Regions from separate parts of the Streptomyces sp. NPDC096323 genome, predicted to be linked through region 1. Evidence: riboswitches for the same ligand, from Rfam matches in the RefSeq annotation. Region 1 holds a riboswitch; each other region holds the start of a gene.
What was found. Region 1 has a riboswitch for cobalamin ahead of ABTX18_RS01720 (CbtB domain-containing protein). Riboswitches for the same ligand answer to the same signal wherever they lie in the genome.
Positions count from the first base shown of each region.

Region 2: another riboswitch for cobalamin. It lies ahead of ABTX18_RS06745 (SCO2321 family membrane protein); the one in region 1 lies ahead of ABTX18_RS01720 (CbtB domain-containing protein).
Region 3: another riboswitch for cobalamin. It lies ahead of ABTX18_RS23000 (ABC transporter substrate-binding protein); the one in region 1 lies ahead of ABTX18_RS01720 (CbtB domain-containing protein).

Region 1 is NZ_JBEOSI010000001.1:394,356-398,842, forward strand. Features, by position in the region: gene ABTX18_RS01710 (GNAT family N-acetyltransferase) at 1-311, shown strand, start outside; gene ABTX18_RS01715 (CbtA family protein) at 440-1,213, opposite strand; gene ABTX18_RS01720 (CbtB domain-containing protein) at 1,243-1,458, opposite strand; adenosylcobalamin (AdoCbl) riboswitch at 1,504-1,597, opposite strand; gene ABTX18_RS01725 (histidine phosphatase family protein) at 1,722-2,312, shown strand; gene ABTX18_RS01730 (dihydrolipoyl dehydrogenase family protein) at 2,354-3,796, opposite strand; gene trxA (thioredoxin) at 3,912-4,283, shown strand; gene ABTX18_RS01740 (hypothetical protein) at 4,361-4,487, opposite strand, start outside.
Region 2 is NZ_JBEOSI010000002.1:613,457-617,943, reverse strand. Features, by position in the region: gene ABTX18_RS06750 (bifunctional glycosyltransferase/CDP-glycerol:glycerophosphate glycerophosphotransferase) at 1-2,167, shown strand, start outside; cobalamin riboswitch at 2,183-2,331, shown strand; gene ABTX18_RS06745 (SCO2321 family membrane protein) at 2,440-3,699, shown strand; gene ABTX18_RS06740 (SCO2322 family protein) at 3,696-4,424, shown strand; gene ABTX18_RS06735 (energy-coupling factor transporter transmembrane component T) at 4,421-4,487, shown strand, end outside.
Region 3 is NZ_JBEOSI010000008.1:163,017-167,503, reverse strand. Features, by position in the region: gene ABTX18_RS23015 (hypothetical protein) at 1-48, opposite strand, end outside; gene ABTX18_RS23010 (acyl-CoA dehydrogenase family protein) at 202-2,103, shown strand; gene ABTX18_RS23005 (hypothetical protein) at 2,100-2,279, shown strand; cobalamin riboswitch at 2,421-2,606, shown strand; gene ABTX18_RS23000 (ABC transporter substrate-binding protein) at 2,670-3,710, shown strand; gene ABTX18_RS22995 (FecCD family ABC transporter permease) at 3,707-4,487, shown strand, end outside.

The sequences.
Region 1 (4,487 bases):
TACGGCTCCGCGAGAACGGGCTGGTGATCGGCGGTGCCGGGTTTCACGGGGCGCCCGACGAGCAGGGGCACGTCACGATCGGCTACGGGCTCGTGCCGTCGATGCGCGGCATGGGGTACGCCTCCGAGGCGCTTCGCGCGCTGCTGACGTTCGCCCGTGCCCAGGGCGTCGCATGCGTGCACGGAGACACCGATCTCGACAACATCGGCTCGCAGCGCGTCATGTCCGCGGCGGGCATGCGCCTCGTCAAGGAGGACGCGCGGCTGAAGCACTACCGCATCGACTGGGACGGGCCCGCCGGGCAGGAGTGAGCCGGCTTCCTTACGCGGCGGAGCCCGCCGGGATCTCCCCCGGCGGGCTCTGCGCGTGGCGCCGGCGCCGTATGCACGCCTCTGCCGCCTACGTCCCGCCGTCGCGGGTCGTCTGGTTGCTCCCGGACTCAGCCCGCGACAGTGGCCGGCCGGTTCGTCTTGCCGTCCTTGGCCGTCACCGCATCCGGCTTCGGCGCCAGCAGCCGTTCGGTGAGGTAGCCGAAGACCAGCCCGAAGGTGGTCCACAGCGTGATCTGCACCGCGAGCGTGGCCAGCCTGAACTGCCAGAGCAGTGTGGCCGGGAAGTCGTGCCCGACCTCGTTGAACGAGGGCAGGAAGGCGTAGGCGAGGCCGGTCACGAGCACATAGCCGGCGGCCGCGGCGATCGTGGCGTTCCAGTTGCCCAGACGTGGAGCCAGCCGCCTGCCGAGGATGACGGCGGCCACGGCCAGCAGGACGCTGAGCGCGACCATCAGGAAGAACAGTGCGGTGCGCCGCCCGATGGTGTCCGGGTTGCCGACCGCGGGCGGATTCGGCGGGTACTTCAGGAACGGCACGATGTACACGGTCAGCAGGGCCGCTCCCGCGATCAGCGCGGCCGTGGCCCTGGGGCCGAAGCGGCCGATCCGGCCGAGGGCGTAGCAGAAGACGAGTGCGGCGATGCCGCCGACGGCGACGCCGAAGACGAGTACCCCGGTGGCGAGGCCGCCCGTGGACTGCAGGGTGCGACTGACGAGTTCCTCGCCGCCGCCGTGGTCATGACTGTGCGTCTCTTCGAGGGCGATGGCCGCGTCGACCCGGGACTCGCCGAGGAAGTAGGCGACCAGCAGCGCGAACGCGCCCGCGACGAGGCCGGCCAGCATGCCGCGGACCAGCAGGGCTCTGACGGATATGGAGTTCATGAGGGATTCCCCTGGACGAGCCGGATGGATCAGTGGCAGGGGAAACCGAGGAGGTGGCGGCCGTCGTGGACCCACTCGTGCACGCCTTCGCCCGAAATGAGCGCGGTGGCGCCCTGCTCGGCGCCGACGAAGTACAGCAGGATCAGCATGAGGACGCCGAAGAAGACCGCCCAAGGGGCAAGGGACTTCAGCGAGATGGGGGTGATGGCGGGTGTGACGGCAGCGGGGGCAGCAGTCTGTGCCATGGCAGAACCTCCTGAGGGAACACGCGTCCCGATCGTGGTGCCTGAGACGAAGGTGCTGGGTCTGACTTCCCGCACAGGTACGGGTTCACAGTGGCGCGACCGTGCCGGATTCTCACCGGGCTTCCGTCACACCTTCGTCATGTCGTCGCGACCATACCGCCTGGGCGCGAGAGCCGCCATGGTGCCCGGGGGCGGTTCGATGGCCCCCGGATGCCGTGGTGTGCTTGGCCAAGTGGCCACAGTTCAGGGAGTGGAGAACGGGTATGGCGGTACGGGTGATGTTGGTCTCACCGGCGATGAACGCCGCGCTGCGCGAGGCCCGGTTCGCGGGTGACGCGCCCCTGGACGACTCCGGGCTCCGGCGTGCCCGTGCCGCCGCGGGCACGTTGCCCGCCGCGGACCGGACGGTGCATGGCCCGTCCCGCCGCTGCACCCGGACCGCCGACGCCCTGGGCGTGCGTTCCGTTGTCGAACCCGCCACGCACGACTGGGAGTTGGGCCGCTGGTCCGGTGCACGGCTGGACGAGGTGAGCGCGAGCGAACCGGAAGATGTGGCCGCCTGGCTCGCGGATCCCGCCGCAGCCCCGCACGGCGGCGAGTCCCTGCTGGATCTATGCGCCCGGGTGGGGGCGTGGCTCGACTCCCTGGACCTGGACGGCGACAGTCCCCGGCGGGTGCTGGCGGTGGTGGAGCCTGCGGTGGTCAGGGCAGCGGTCGTCCGCGCCCTGGAGCTTCCGCCGCAGGCGTTCTGGCGGATCGACGTCGCCCCGCTGGCGCTGACGGACCTCAGCGGCCGGGCGGGGCGGTGGAACCTGCGCTGCGGGCGTCCGCTCGCGCCCGGGCCGGGGCGTTGAGCCGAGCGGGAAAGCCCAGGGCCTGTCCGGCCGGTCAGAGCCTAATTCCCCCGGTACGTCTCCAACAGCCGCAGCCAGATCTCGCTGATCGTCGGGTACGCGGGAACCGCGTGCCACAGGCGGTCGAGGGGGACCTCGCCGGCGACCGCGATCGTCGCCGAATGCAGGAGCTCGCCGATGCCGGGGCCGACGAACGTGACCCCCAGCAGGATCTCCCGGTCCAGGTCGACGATCATGCGGGCCCGGCCCCGGTAGCCGTCCGCGTACAGGCCGGAGCCGGCGACGGCGGCGAGGTCGTGGTCGACGGCCCTGACCCGGTGGCCGGCCTGTTCCGCCTCGGCGAGGGTGAGGCCGACCGAGGCCGCCTCCGGGTCGGTGAAGACGACCTGCGGGACGGCCGCGTGGTCGGCGGTGGCCGCGTGGGCGCCCCAGCGGTCCGTTTCCAGCAGCGGCACGCCTAGGGCACGTGCGGCGATCGCCGCGCCCGCGATGCGGGCCTGGTATTTGCCCTGGTGCGTCAGGAGCGCCCGGTGGTTCACATCACCGACCGCGTAGAGCCACGGGACGCCCTCGACCTGGCAGCTGTCGTCGACGGTGAGCCAGGACCCGGGCTTCAGGCCGACCGTCTCCAGGCCCAGGTCGTCGGTGCGCGGGGCGCGGCCGGTGGCGAAGAGGATCTCGTCGGCCTCGATCCGTTCGCCGTTGTCGAGTCCGACGGTGACCGGTCCGCCCGGCGCGGGGCGCTCGACGGAGGTGGCCGAGACACCCGTACGGATGTCGGCTCCCGCCTCGGTCAGCGCTTCGGCGACCAGCTCACCGGCGAAGGGCTCCATGCGGGGCAGCAGCCCCTTGCCGCGGACCAGCATGGTGATCTGGGCGCCCAGGGCGCCCCACACCGTGGCCATCTCCACGCCGACCACTCCCCCGCCGACCACGACGAGACGTCCGGGCACCTCCTTGGCGCTCGTCGCCTCGCGGCTGGTCCAGGGCCGCGCGCCGTCGATGCCCGGCAGATCGGGGACGACGGCCCGGCTGCCCGTGCACACGGCCACCGCATGGCGGGCCGTGAGCCGGTGTTCCGTACCGTCGGGCGCGGTGACGGTGACGGCCTTCGGGCCCGTCAGCCGGCCCTTGCCGCGGAAGATGTCGGCTCCGATCCCCTCCAGCCAGGCGACCTGGCCGTCGTCCTTCCAGTGCGAGGCGTACGTATCGCGGTGCGCGAGCACGGCGGCGGTGTCGAGCGGGCCCTGGACCGCGGCGGCGAGGCCAGGGACGCGGCGGGCGTCGGCCCGGGCGACGACCGGGCGCAGCAGGGCCTTGCTCGGCATGCAGGCCCAGTACGAGCACTCGCCGCCGATGAGCTCCGACTCCACGATGGCGGTGCTCAGGCCGGCGGCGCGGGCGCGGTCGGCCACGTTCTCACCCACCGGACCAGCGCCGATGACCACAACGTCGTAAGGGACGGACTCCACAGCATGTGTCATGGGCCCATTCTGGTCATGGGTGTGGGCCGCGGCCACATGGGCAGGCGGAATAGCGCAAGCACAGGCACCGTTGTCCCGGACACGTGGATACGGGCACAGGAAGAGGTAGCAGAGCATGAGCACCGTAGAGCTCACCAAGGAAAACTTCGATCAGGTCGTCAGCGAGAACGAATTCGTCCTGATCGACTTCTGGGCTTCCTGGTGCGGCCCGTGCCGGCAGTTCGCGCCCGTCTACGACGCGGCGTCCGAGCGTCACGCGGACCTGGTCTTCGCCAAGGTCGACACGGAGGCGCAGCAGGAACTGGCGGCGGCCTTCGAGATCCGGTCCATCCCGACGCTGATGATCGTCCGCGACAATGTGGCGGTCTTCTCGCAGCCGGGCGCGCTGCCCGAGGCGGCCCTGGAGGACGTGATCGGCCAGGCCAGGAAGCTGGACATGGACGAGGTCCGCAAGTCGGTCGCGGAGCAGCAGAACGAACAGAAGTAGGCGACGCCGCCTGGCGTGTGCCCAGGGCCCGGCCGTTGACGGCCGGGCCCTGACGGCTGTTGTGCCGGCGGGCGGTGTCAGCCGTCCACGTTCCGCTCCGAGATGCGGACCGTGAGTCCGTAGTCGAGCTCCGATCCGTCGATGAGCAGCGCCTCGACGGTGTGCGTGGCCGGGTCGATGTCCGCGACCATCCCGTCGCCTTCG
Region 2 (4,487 bases), on a different contig from region 1:
GTTCCGGGACATCGAGGTGATCGCCGTCGACGACTGCTCACCGGACTCCTGCGGGGCGATCATCGACGAGTACGCCGCCCGCGACGCACGCGTCCAGGCCGTGCACCTGCCGGAGAACGTGGGCCTGGGCCGGGCGCGCAACGCCGGACTGGAACGCGCGACGGGGGACTACGTCCTCTTCCTCGACAGTGACGACAGCTACACCCCCGGTCTGCTGCAGGCGATGGCCGGCCGGCTCGACGCGGTCGGGGACCTGGACATCCTCGCCTTCGACCACATACGGACGTACTGGCACGGCAAGGGCGGCCCCAGCCAGTCCACGGAACTGTTCGAACGGGCGGGCACGGATGTCTTCCGCCTCCAGGACCGGCCCGAGTACGTCCATCTGTTCCTGGTCGCCTGGAACAAGGCGTTCCGCCGCGCGTTCTTCCTGGAGCAGGGCTTCCAGTACGCGCCCGGACTGTACGAGGACGCGCCGGTCAGCCAGATGGCGATGGTCGCGGCCGAGCGCATCGGCTGCCTGAACAGGGTGGGCGTCGAATACCGCCAGCGCCGCCACGGTGCGATCACGAAGACGCCGGGCCGCAAGCACTTCGACATCTTCCCGCAGTACGAGGGCCTGTTCACCTTCCTCGACGGACGCCCCGAACTGGCCTGGTCCCGGTCCCTGATGTTCGAGCGTGCCGTGCAGCACATGCTGTTCACGCTCAAGCGCCCCGAGCGGGTCAGGCCCGCCGATCGCAAGGAGTTCTTCGGCCGCACCGCGGACTTCTACGCCGCGCACCTCCCGGCCGGCTACACGCTGCCCGGCGGATCGCTCGGGGTGCACATGCGCGCCCTGGCCAAGCGGTCCTTCCGTGCCTATCGGACGACCGAGTTCGCCGCCCGGGTCAAGCGGAAGGCGCCGACGAGGGTCCTCGGAGCCACCAGCAGGGTCGGCAAGCACGCGGCCGCCAATCTGCACGCCCTCCAGCGCCGGCGTGCCCTGGATCCGAACCTCGCCGTGTACACCTCGTACGAGGACTCGCTGCCGTCCTGCAATCCGGCCGCCGTCTACGAGAAGGCCAAGGAGCTGGCACCGCACGTGCACGGCGTCTGGGTGGTGCGCCAGGAGCTCGCCGGACAGGTGCCCGCAGGCGTCGACCACGTGGTGCCCGGCTCGCGCCGCCATGGGGAGGTCACGGCGCGCGCCACGTACTTCGTGAGCAACGACGGCTTCCCGGACGGCATCGGCAAGCGCCCGGGCCAGGTCCACCTGCAGACGCACCACGGCACCCCGCTCAAGCGCATGGGCATTGACCTGAAGGCGTACCCCGCCGCCCGGACCATGAGCTTCGACCGCCTGCTGGAGCAGGTGAGCCGCTGGGACCTCAGCCTCTCCTCCAACCAGCACTCCACGGAGCAGTGGGCGCGCGTGTACCCGGGCAGGTTCGAGTCCCTCGACGTGGGCTACCCCCGCAACGACCGCTTCTACACCGCCGGTGCGGACGACGTCGCGGCCATCCGGGAGCGGCTCGGCATCCCCGAGGGCAGGACCGCCCTGCTGTACGCGCCGACCTACCGCGACTACCGGAAGGACTGGACGCCCACCTTCGACGTGGCCCGCGTGGCCGAGGCCCTGGGCGACGACTTCGTCCTGCTGGTCCGGCCCCACCCCCTCGACGGGCGGACCACGCGGCTGAGCGACCTCGCGGGGCGGAGCGGCATCATCGACGTGTCCGGCCACCCGTCGGTCGAGGACCTCTGCCTGGCGGCGGACGCGCTCATCTCGGACTACTCGTCGCTCACCTTCGACTACGCCAACCTGGACCGCCCCATCGTCATCGACGCGGCCGACCGGAAGGTCTACAACCAGGTCCGCGGCGTCACGTTCGACCTCCTCTCCGGCCGGCCGGGCGACACCCCCGGGGCGGTCGCGACGACGGAGGACGAGCTCATCGACATCTTCCGCAGCGGCCGCTGGTGCGGCCCCGAGGCCACGGCGCTGCGGAGCGCCTTCCGGGAGCGCTTCTGCCCGTACGACGACGGCCACGCCGCGGAACGCGTCGTACGCCGCCTCTTCCTCGGCCAGGACCCCGAGCCGGCGATCGTCCCGTTCCCCGAGCGGACGCCGGCGCCGGCGCCCTGCTCGGCGCCCCGGGCCGCAGCACCGGGGGCCTCGCGCTGACGCGGTCCGAGCCGAATGAGAGCCCCGGAACGCGCCCGGTAGAGTGAACGCGTCGTCATCATGCCCGTTCAGGGGGAAGCCGGTGGAAATCCGGCGCTGACCCGCAGCCGTGACCGCCCTCACCGGGCGGAAGCCGGAATGCCCTGTGCGTGGCGTGACCGGCTCGCGCCGTCGGGATCCCCGGTGGCCGGCAACCGTCGAGGTATACGGAGCCGGAGCCTGGTGCCTGTGTGTGCCTGTGCCCGGTTCCTCCAGGAGAGGCACCGCCCGCCATGACCGTACGCCGCAGCGCAGCCGCGCTCGCCGCCACCGCCACCGTGCTCTGTGCGGCCGCGACCCCGGCCGCGGTTGCCGCGCCGTCCCCCTCCCCCTCGCCGTCCGTGGCCCTGCCCTCGGGCCTTTACGGCACGAAGGACCCCACGTACGACGGGGTGTGGCGGCAGTCGCTGGCCTTCGTCTCGCAGCGGGCCGTGGGCGTCTCGCCCGCCGCCAAGGCCGTCGACTGGCTGATCGGGCAGCAGTGCGACAGCGGGGCGTTCCCCGCGTACCGGCCGGACCCCTCCGTGCCCTGTGACGCCAAGACCATGATCGACACCAATGCGACGGCGGCCGCGGTGCAGGCGCTGCACGAGGTCCGGGGGCACGAGGAACTCGTGCGCAACGGCGTCGCGTGGCTGAAGTCCGTACAGAACAAGGACGGCGGCTGGGGTTACACCGCCGGCGGCCCGAGTGACGCGAACTCGACCTCGATCGTGATCGGCGCCCTCGCCCGGGCCGGCGAGAAGCTCGGGGACGTGACGAACGACGCCGGCAGGACGCCGTACGACGCCCTGCTCACCTTCGCCATCCCGTGCGGCGGCAAGGACGGCGGCGCGTTCGCGTACCAGCCCGACAAGGCCGGCAAGCTCGTCGCCAACGGCGACGCCACCGCGGCCGCCGTGCTCGGCTCGCTCGGCAAGGGGCTCGTCGTCGGCAACAACGCCGCGGTGAAGGACCCCGCCTGCACCGAGGGCAGTGCGCTCAAGCCGGAGCAGGCCGCCCAGAACGGCGCCTACTACCTCGCCGGGGCCCTCGCGAAGACCGGCCACCTCGACTCGCCGCCGATGCCCGGTGCCGAGGACAGCACCCCGCAGCCCGACTTCGGCAACACCGCCGACGCCGTGGTCGCCCTGTCCGCGTCCGGTCACAAGGACAAGGCCGCCGCGTCCGTGAAGTGGCTGGCGGAGAACTCCGCGGCCTGGGCGAAGGAGAACGGCCCCGCCGCCTACGCGCAGCTCGTCATGGCCGCCCACTCCACCGACACGGACGTCCACGACTTCGGCGGCGCCGACCTCGTCGCCCAGCTGAACGCGACCGGGCCCGCGCCCTCCACCGACAAGAAGCCGACCGCGAGCGCCACCGAGGAGGAGCAGAAGGACAGTGGCGACGGGGACGGCATCGGCGGTGTCTGGTGGTTCGTCGGGATCGGCCTCGCGGTCGGCGCCGGCGCCGGATTCCTGATCAGCGGCCGCCGCAAGAGCCAGCAGCTGTGAGTGCGCGCCAGGGCGTGGCCGCCCGGCAGCCCGTGAGGCGCCGCGCCGGGCGGGCCGCCGTGCTGCTGGCGGTCCTGGGCGCGGTCCTGGCCGTGCTCGGTACGGGCACGGCCCAGGCTGCCGGCTACCGCTACTGGTCGTTCTGGGAGGGCTCCGGCAGCGGGTGGGCGTATGCCACCCAGGGGCCGTCCCTGGTCCGGCCGGAGGACGGTTCGGTGCAGGGCTTCCGGTTCGCCGTGAGCGCGGACTCGCAGGACGCGGCCAAGCCGCGCCGCTCCCCCGACTTCGCGGGGATCTGCGCGCACACGCCTGCCGAGGACGGCTCCAAGCGGGTCGCGCTCGTCATCGATCCCGGTACGGCCGCCGACGCCCCGGACGGGGCGACGCCGCCCGCGCTGCGGACCGCGTGCGCGCGGGTCCCCAAGGACGCGAGCAGCGCGGACGCCCTCGCCTCGGTGGCCAAGCCGCTGCGTTACGGCAGTGACGCGCTGCTCTGCGCGATCTCCGGCTATCCGGCCTCCGGCTGCGGCGAACAGGTGGCGGGGAACGGGGACGCGGATGCCGGCAGGACCGCCGACGCCTCCGCGCCCACTTCGTCGGGCGTCGCCGCAGGCGGGGACGGTTCGGACGGGGGCGGGCCGTCCGCCGGTGTCCTCGTCGGGGTCGCCGCCGTCCTCCTCCTCGGCATCGCCGCCGTCGCGCAGGCCCGCCGCCGCCGCGGATGACCGCCGCGACGCCCGGCCGTACGGACGCTTCCGCGGACCGGATCCGTGCCTGGCGCGCCCCGG
Region 3 (4,487 bases), on a different contig from region 1:
TTCGGCGTGCTCGTCCGGTGTGGCCCGCTGGGCGGGGTGCTGTTCCATGCACCAAGGGGATGTCCTGCCCGCCCGTACAGCGCGGCGGATTACGGCATACGGGTGACGATGCGCCCAGCACAACATCAGTGGGTCCAGGAGTCACTCACGCACACTGGCTGGGAACGGTGTCCTGGACGTTTCCCGGTCGTTCCCGCTTTTATGAACACCGTTTTCGACAGCACCGACCCCTCGGAAACCGTCAACGGGCGAGTCGCCGGCCTTCTCAGCACCGTGCTGTTCGGCCCGGACGCCCGCCGCGAACACGGCTTCTGGCGCCGCCTCGTCGCCACCGAGCCGTTCCGCCGGCCGCTCTGGCCGCCGCCGGGCCCCACCCCCGACGAGCGCCTCGCCCTCGCCCACGCACGGCTGCGCACGCTCAACAACGCGCTGGACAGCGCCGCACGCCCGGCCGCCGACCCCCGCGCCCTGGCGGCCCTGCACGAGTGGCTCGCTCCGGTGGACCCGGCGTTCGCCACGGTCGCGGGCGTTCACTACAACCTGTTCCTCGGCAGTCTCCTGGACCACGACGCCGACGGCCCCCGTGACCTGTCGGACTTCCTCCGGCTGCGGCGGATCGGCACCTTCCTCTGTACGGAGGTGGCGCACGGCAACGACGCGGCCGCCATCGAGACGACCGCCACCTACGACCCCGGCCGGGACGGGTTCGTGCTGCACACCCCGCACGCCGGCGCGCAGAAGTTCATGCCCAACACCAGCCCGGCCGGCGGCCCCAAGTCGGGTCTCGTCGCGGCACGGCTGATCGTCGGCGGCGCCGACCGCGGCGTCTTCCTGCTGCTGGTGCCGCTCACGGACGCGTCGCGGGCCCTGCCCGGCGTCCGGGTGCGGCGGCTTCCCGCACGGATGGGCAGTCCCGTCGACCACTGCCTGACCTCCTTCGACCAGGTCTTCGTGGACCGTGGCGCGCTGCTGGGCGGCGCGCAGGGGCGGGTCGGGGGCGACGGGGTGTTCCGCAGCGAGACGGAGGGCCGCAGGCGCCGCTTCCTGGCGTCGATCGGACGGGTCGTCACGGGCCGGGTCTGCATGAGCGCCAGTGCGGCCGGCTCCGCGCGCGTCACGCTGGCCGTCGCCGTCCGCTACGGAGGCCACCGCTTCGTCTCGGCGGGCCGCGCGTCGCCGCCGGTGCCGGTCATCGCCCACCGCAGCCACCACGGCCCGCTCGCCGAGGCCATGGCCACCGTCTTCGCGATGAGCCTGCTGCACCGGCGCGTACTCGACCGGTGGGAGAAGGCCGCGGCGCGGCCGCCCGCGGAGCGGGAGACGGCCGAGCGGCTGGTCGACATCGCCAAGGCATGGATCACCTGGCAGGCCCGGGACGTCATCGTCGAGTGCCGGGAGCGGTGCGGCGCCCAGGGGCTGCTGGAGAACAACGGGATGACCGAACTCGTCACCGGGATCGAGGGTGCCATCACCGCCGAGGGCGACAACCTGGCCATCCACGCCCGGGCGGCCGCCGGACTGATGGCCGACGCGGCACGGGCCCGGCAGGAGGAGCCGGCGCCCGGCCCCGCGAGCGGCGACCTCGCCGACCTGCGGTTCCTCGGCGGGCTCCTGGACCAGGTGGAGGGCATCTGGTTCGCCCGGGCGGCGGCGCGGATGGCGCGGGCGGCACACGGAGACCCGCTGGAGCGCTGGAACGCGGCTTCCGGGCCCGCCCTGCGGGGGGTCGAGGCCCATGCCTACCGGCAGGCAGCCCACGCGTACGACCACGCGCTCGCCGCCCTGCCCGACGGCGAGGCCCGCGACCGGCTGGCCGAACTGGCCCGGCTGTTCGCCCTGCGCTGGGTCGCGCGCAACAGCGGGGACCTGCTCGCCGCCGGCCACCTGACCGCCGGCCAGGTCGACGCGCTGACCGATGCCACCGAGCAGCTCGTCGCCGCCGTGAGCGGCCACCTCCCGGAACTGGCCGACTCCTTCGCGCTGCCCCCGGAGCTGCTCGCGGACTGGCCCATCGCCGGAGCCGACTACACCGACGCGTACGACGACCCGGGTGCCTCCTGGCACACCACCGCGGCCCGGGAACCCTCCGGGGGCGCGCGATGACCGGCACACCGCGGCGCGGAGCCGCCGTGTTCCGGCACCGGGCGGCGGACGCGGCCGGCCGGCTGGGCGTCCGGATCGTCCTGCTGGCCTTCTGGGGGACCGCCTCCGTGCTCTCACGGTGGTGCGAGCGGCCGCCGCGCATCCAGGGTGGCGAATCGGTTCGCCGCAAGGGGTGACCGGCGAGACGCCGACCGGTTGCTCCGGCGCCGGGGCGGTGCGCGACCCCGCCCCGGCCGCCACACGCCTCGGCCGCCACACGCCCGGCCGCCCACCGCCCGTACCACCGGCGCACTGCCGCTGAGCTGCGCAGAGGCTCGTGGTAGCGTGCCGGAGCCAGTCGAACTCCACGTAGGGGTCAGGGAATCCGGTGCGAATCCGGAACTGACGCGCAGCGGTGAGGGGGACGGGCGGGGCCACGGCCACTGGGAGAGCGACGTTTCCCGGGAAGGCGTCCCGTCCGCATGAACCCGAGTCCGAAGACCTGCTGGCACCCGCTGCCCGGCACCGGGCGGCGGAACTCCGTACAGCGGGCCCCGCGCATGGGCCCAGAGACGCCGAGGTACTCCGTGCCGCCCATAGCCGGCCCCGCCCGCTCCGCCGCCCTGCTCACCGCTGCCCTGATCCTGCTGACGGCCTGCGGCGGCGGCAAGGACAGCACCGCCGCCAAGTCCCCGGGGACCGACGGCTATCCGGTCACCCTGAAGAACTGCGGACGGACCGTCACCGTGGACGCGCCGCCGGAGCGCGCCGTTCCGGTCGACCAGGGATCGACCGAGATCCTGCTCTCGCTCGGCCTGGCCGACCGGCTCGCCGCCACGGCCACCTGGACCGACCCGGTGCTGGGAGGCCTGGAGAAGGCCAACGCCGGCGTGCCGAGGATCTCCGACAACCGCCCCTCGTCGGAGAAGGTCCTGGACCAGGAACCCGACTTCGTCAGCGCCTCCTTCGAGTCGACCCTCGCCAAGGGCGGGGTCGCTCCGCGCGAGCAGTTCGAGAAGCTCGGTGTCCCCACCTACGTCTCGCCCGCCGACTGCACCGCCAAGGACAACAGCAAGGACGGCGACGGCGTCCGCAGCGGCCCCCTGACCATGGACAGCGTCTACGCCGAAGTGCGCGACCTGGCCCGGGTGTTCGGCGTTCCCGGGCGTGGCGAGAAGCTCGTCGCCGGGCTGCGCGCCCGCGTACGCGAGGCCACGGACGGCATCGACGCCTCCGGAACGTCCCTCATGTACTGGTTCGCCAACTCCGAGTCCCCGTACCTGGCCGGCTGCTGCGGTGCGCCCGGCATCATCACCCGGGAACTCGGCGCGGAGAACGCCTTCGCCGACACCCACGAGGAATGGCCGCAGATCAGCTGGGAGACCGTCGCCGACCGCGACCCGGACGTGCTGGTCATCGGCGATCTGACCCGCAAGTCGCAGACCGCCGAGAGCGCCGCGAAGAAGATCGCCTTCCTGGAGTCCGACCCCGTCACGAAGAACATGAACGCCGTCCGGCACAAGCGCTACGTGCTGCTCAGCGGCCAGGCCATGAACCCCACCATCCGGACCGTCGAGGGCGTGGAGCGTGTCGCCGCCGCTCTGCGCAGCTTCGGGCTCGCCCGGTGACGGACACCGAACAGGCCGTCGCACCGCGCGAGGACGCGGGCGCGGGCGCCCGCCCCGGCCGGCCGGGTGTCCGCGACGGGCTCCTGTGGACCGGCGGGCTCCTGCTGCTCGCCCTGTCCGTCGCGGTCGCCGTCACCATCGGACCGGCCCGGATCTCGGTCGCCGACGTCTGGTCCGCGGTCGCCTCCCACCTCGGCGCCGGTGAGTCGCGGCTGAGCCCGATCCGCGACGGCATCATCTGGAACCTGCGCATGCCGCGCACCCTGCTCGCAGCCGTCTGCGGTGCGGGGCTCGCGGTCTGCGGCACCGTCATGCAGTCGCTGCTGCGCAACCCGCTCGCCGACCCGTTCGTCCTCGGGGTCTCCTCCGGGGCGTCGACCGGTGCGGTCGCGGTCGTCGTCCTCGGCGTCGGCGGGGGAGCGGTCTCCCTGCCGGCCGGAGCGTTCATCGGGGCGCTGTGCTCCTTCGCGCTGGTCATGCTGCTCAGCCACACCCTCGGCGGCAGCACCGACCGGGTCGTCCTGTCCGGGGTGGCGGCCATGCAGCTGTTCTCCGCGCTCACCTCCTTCGTCGTGATGACCGCCGCCGACGCCGAGCAGACCCGCGGCGTGCTGTTCTGGCTGCTGGGCTCGCTCGGCGGCGTCGGCTGGAGCGATGTGTGGATCTGTACCGCCGTGCTCGCCGTCACCCTGCTGATCTGCCTCGGCCACGCCCGTACGCTCGACGCCTTCGCCTTCGGCCAGGACGCGGCGGCGGCCCTCGGCGTCCACGTCGGCC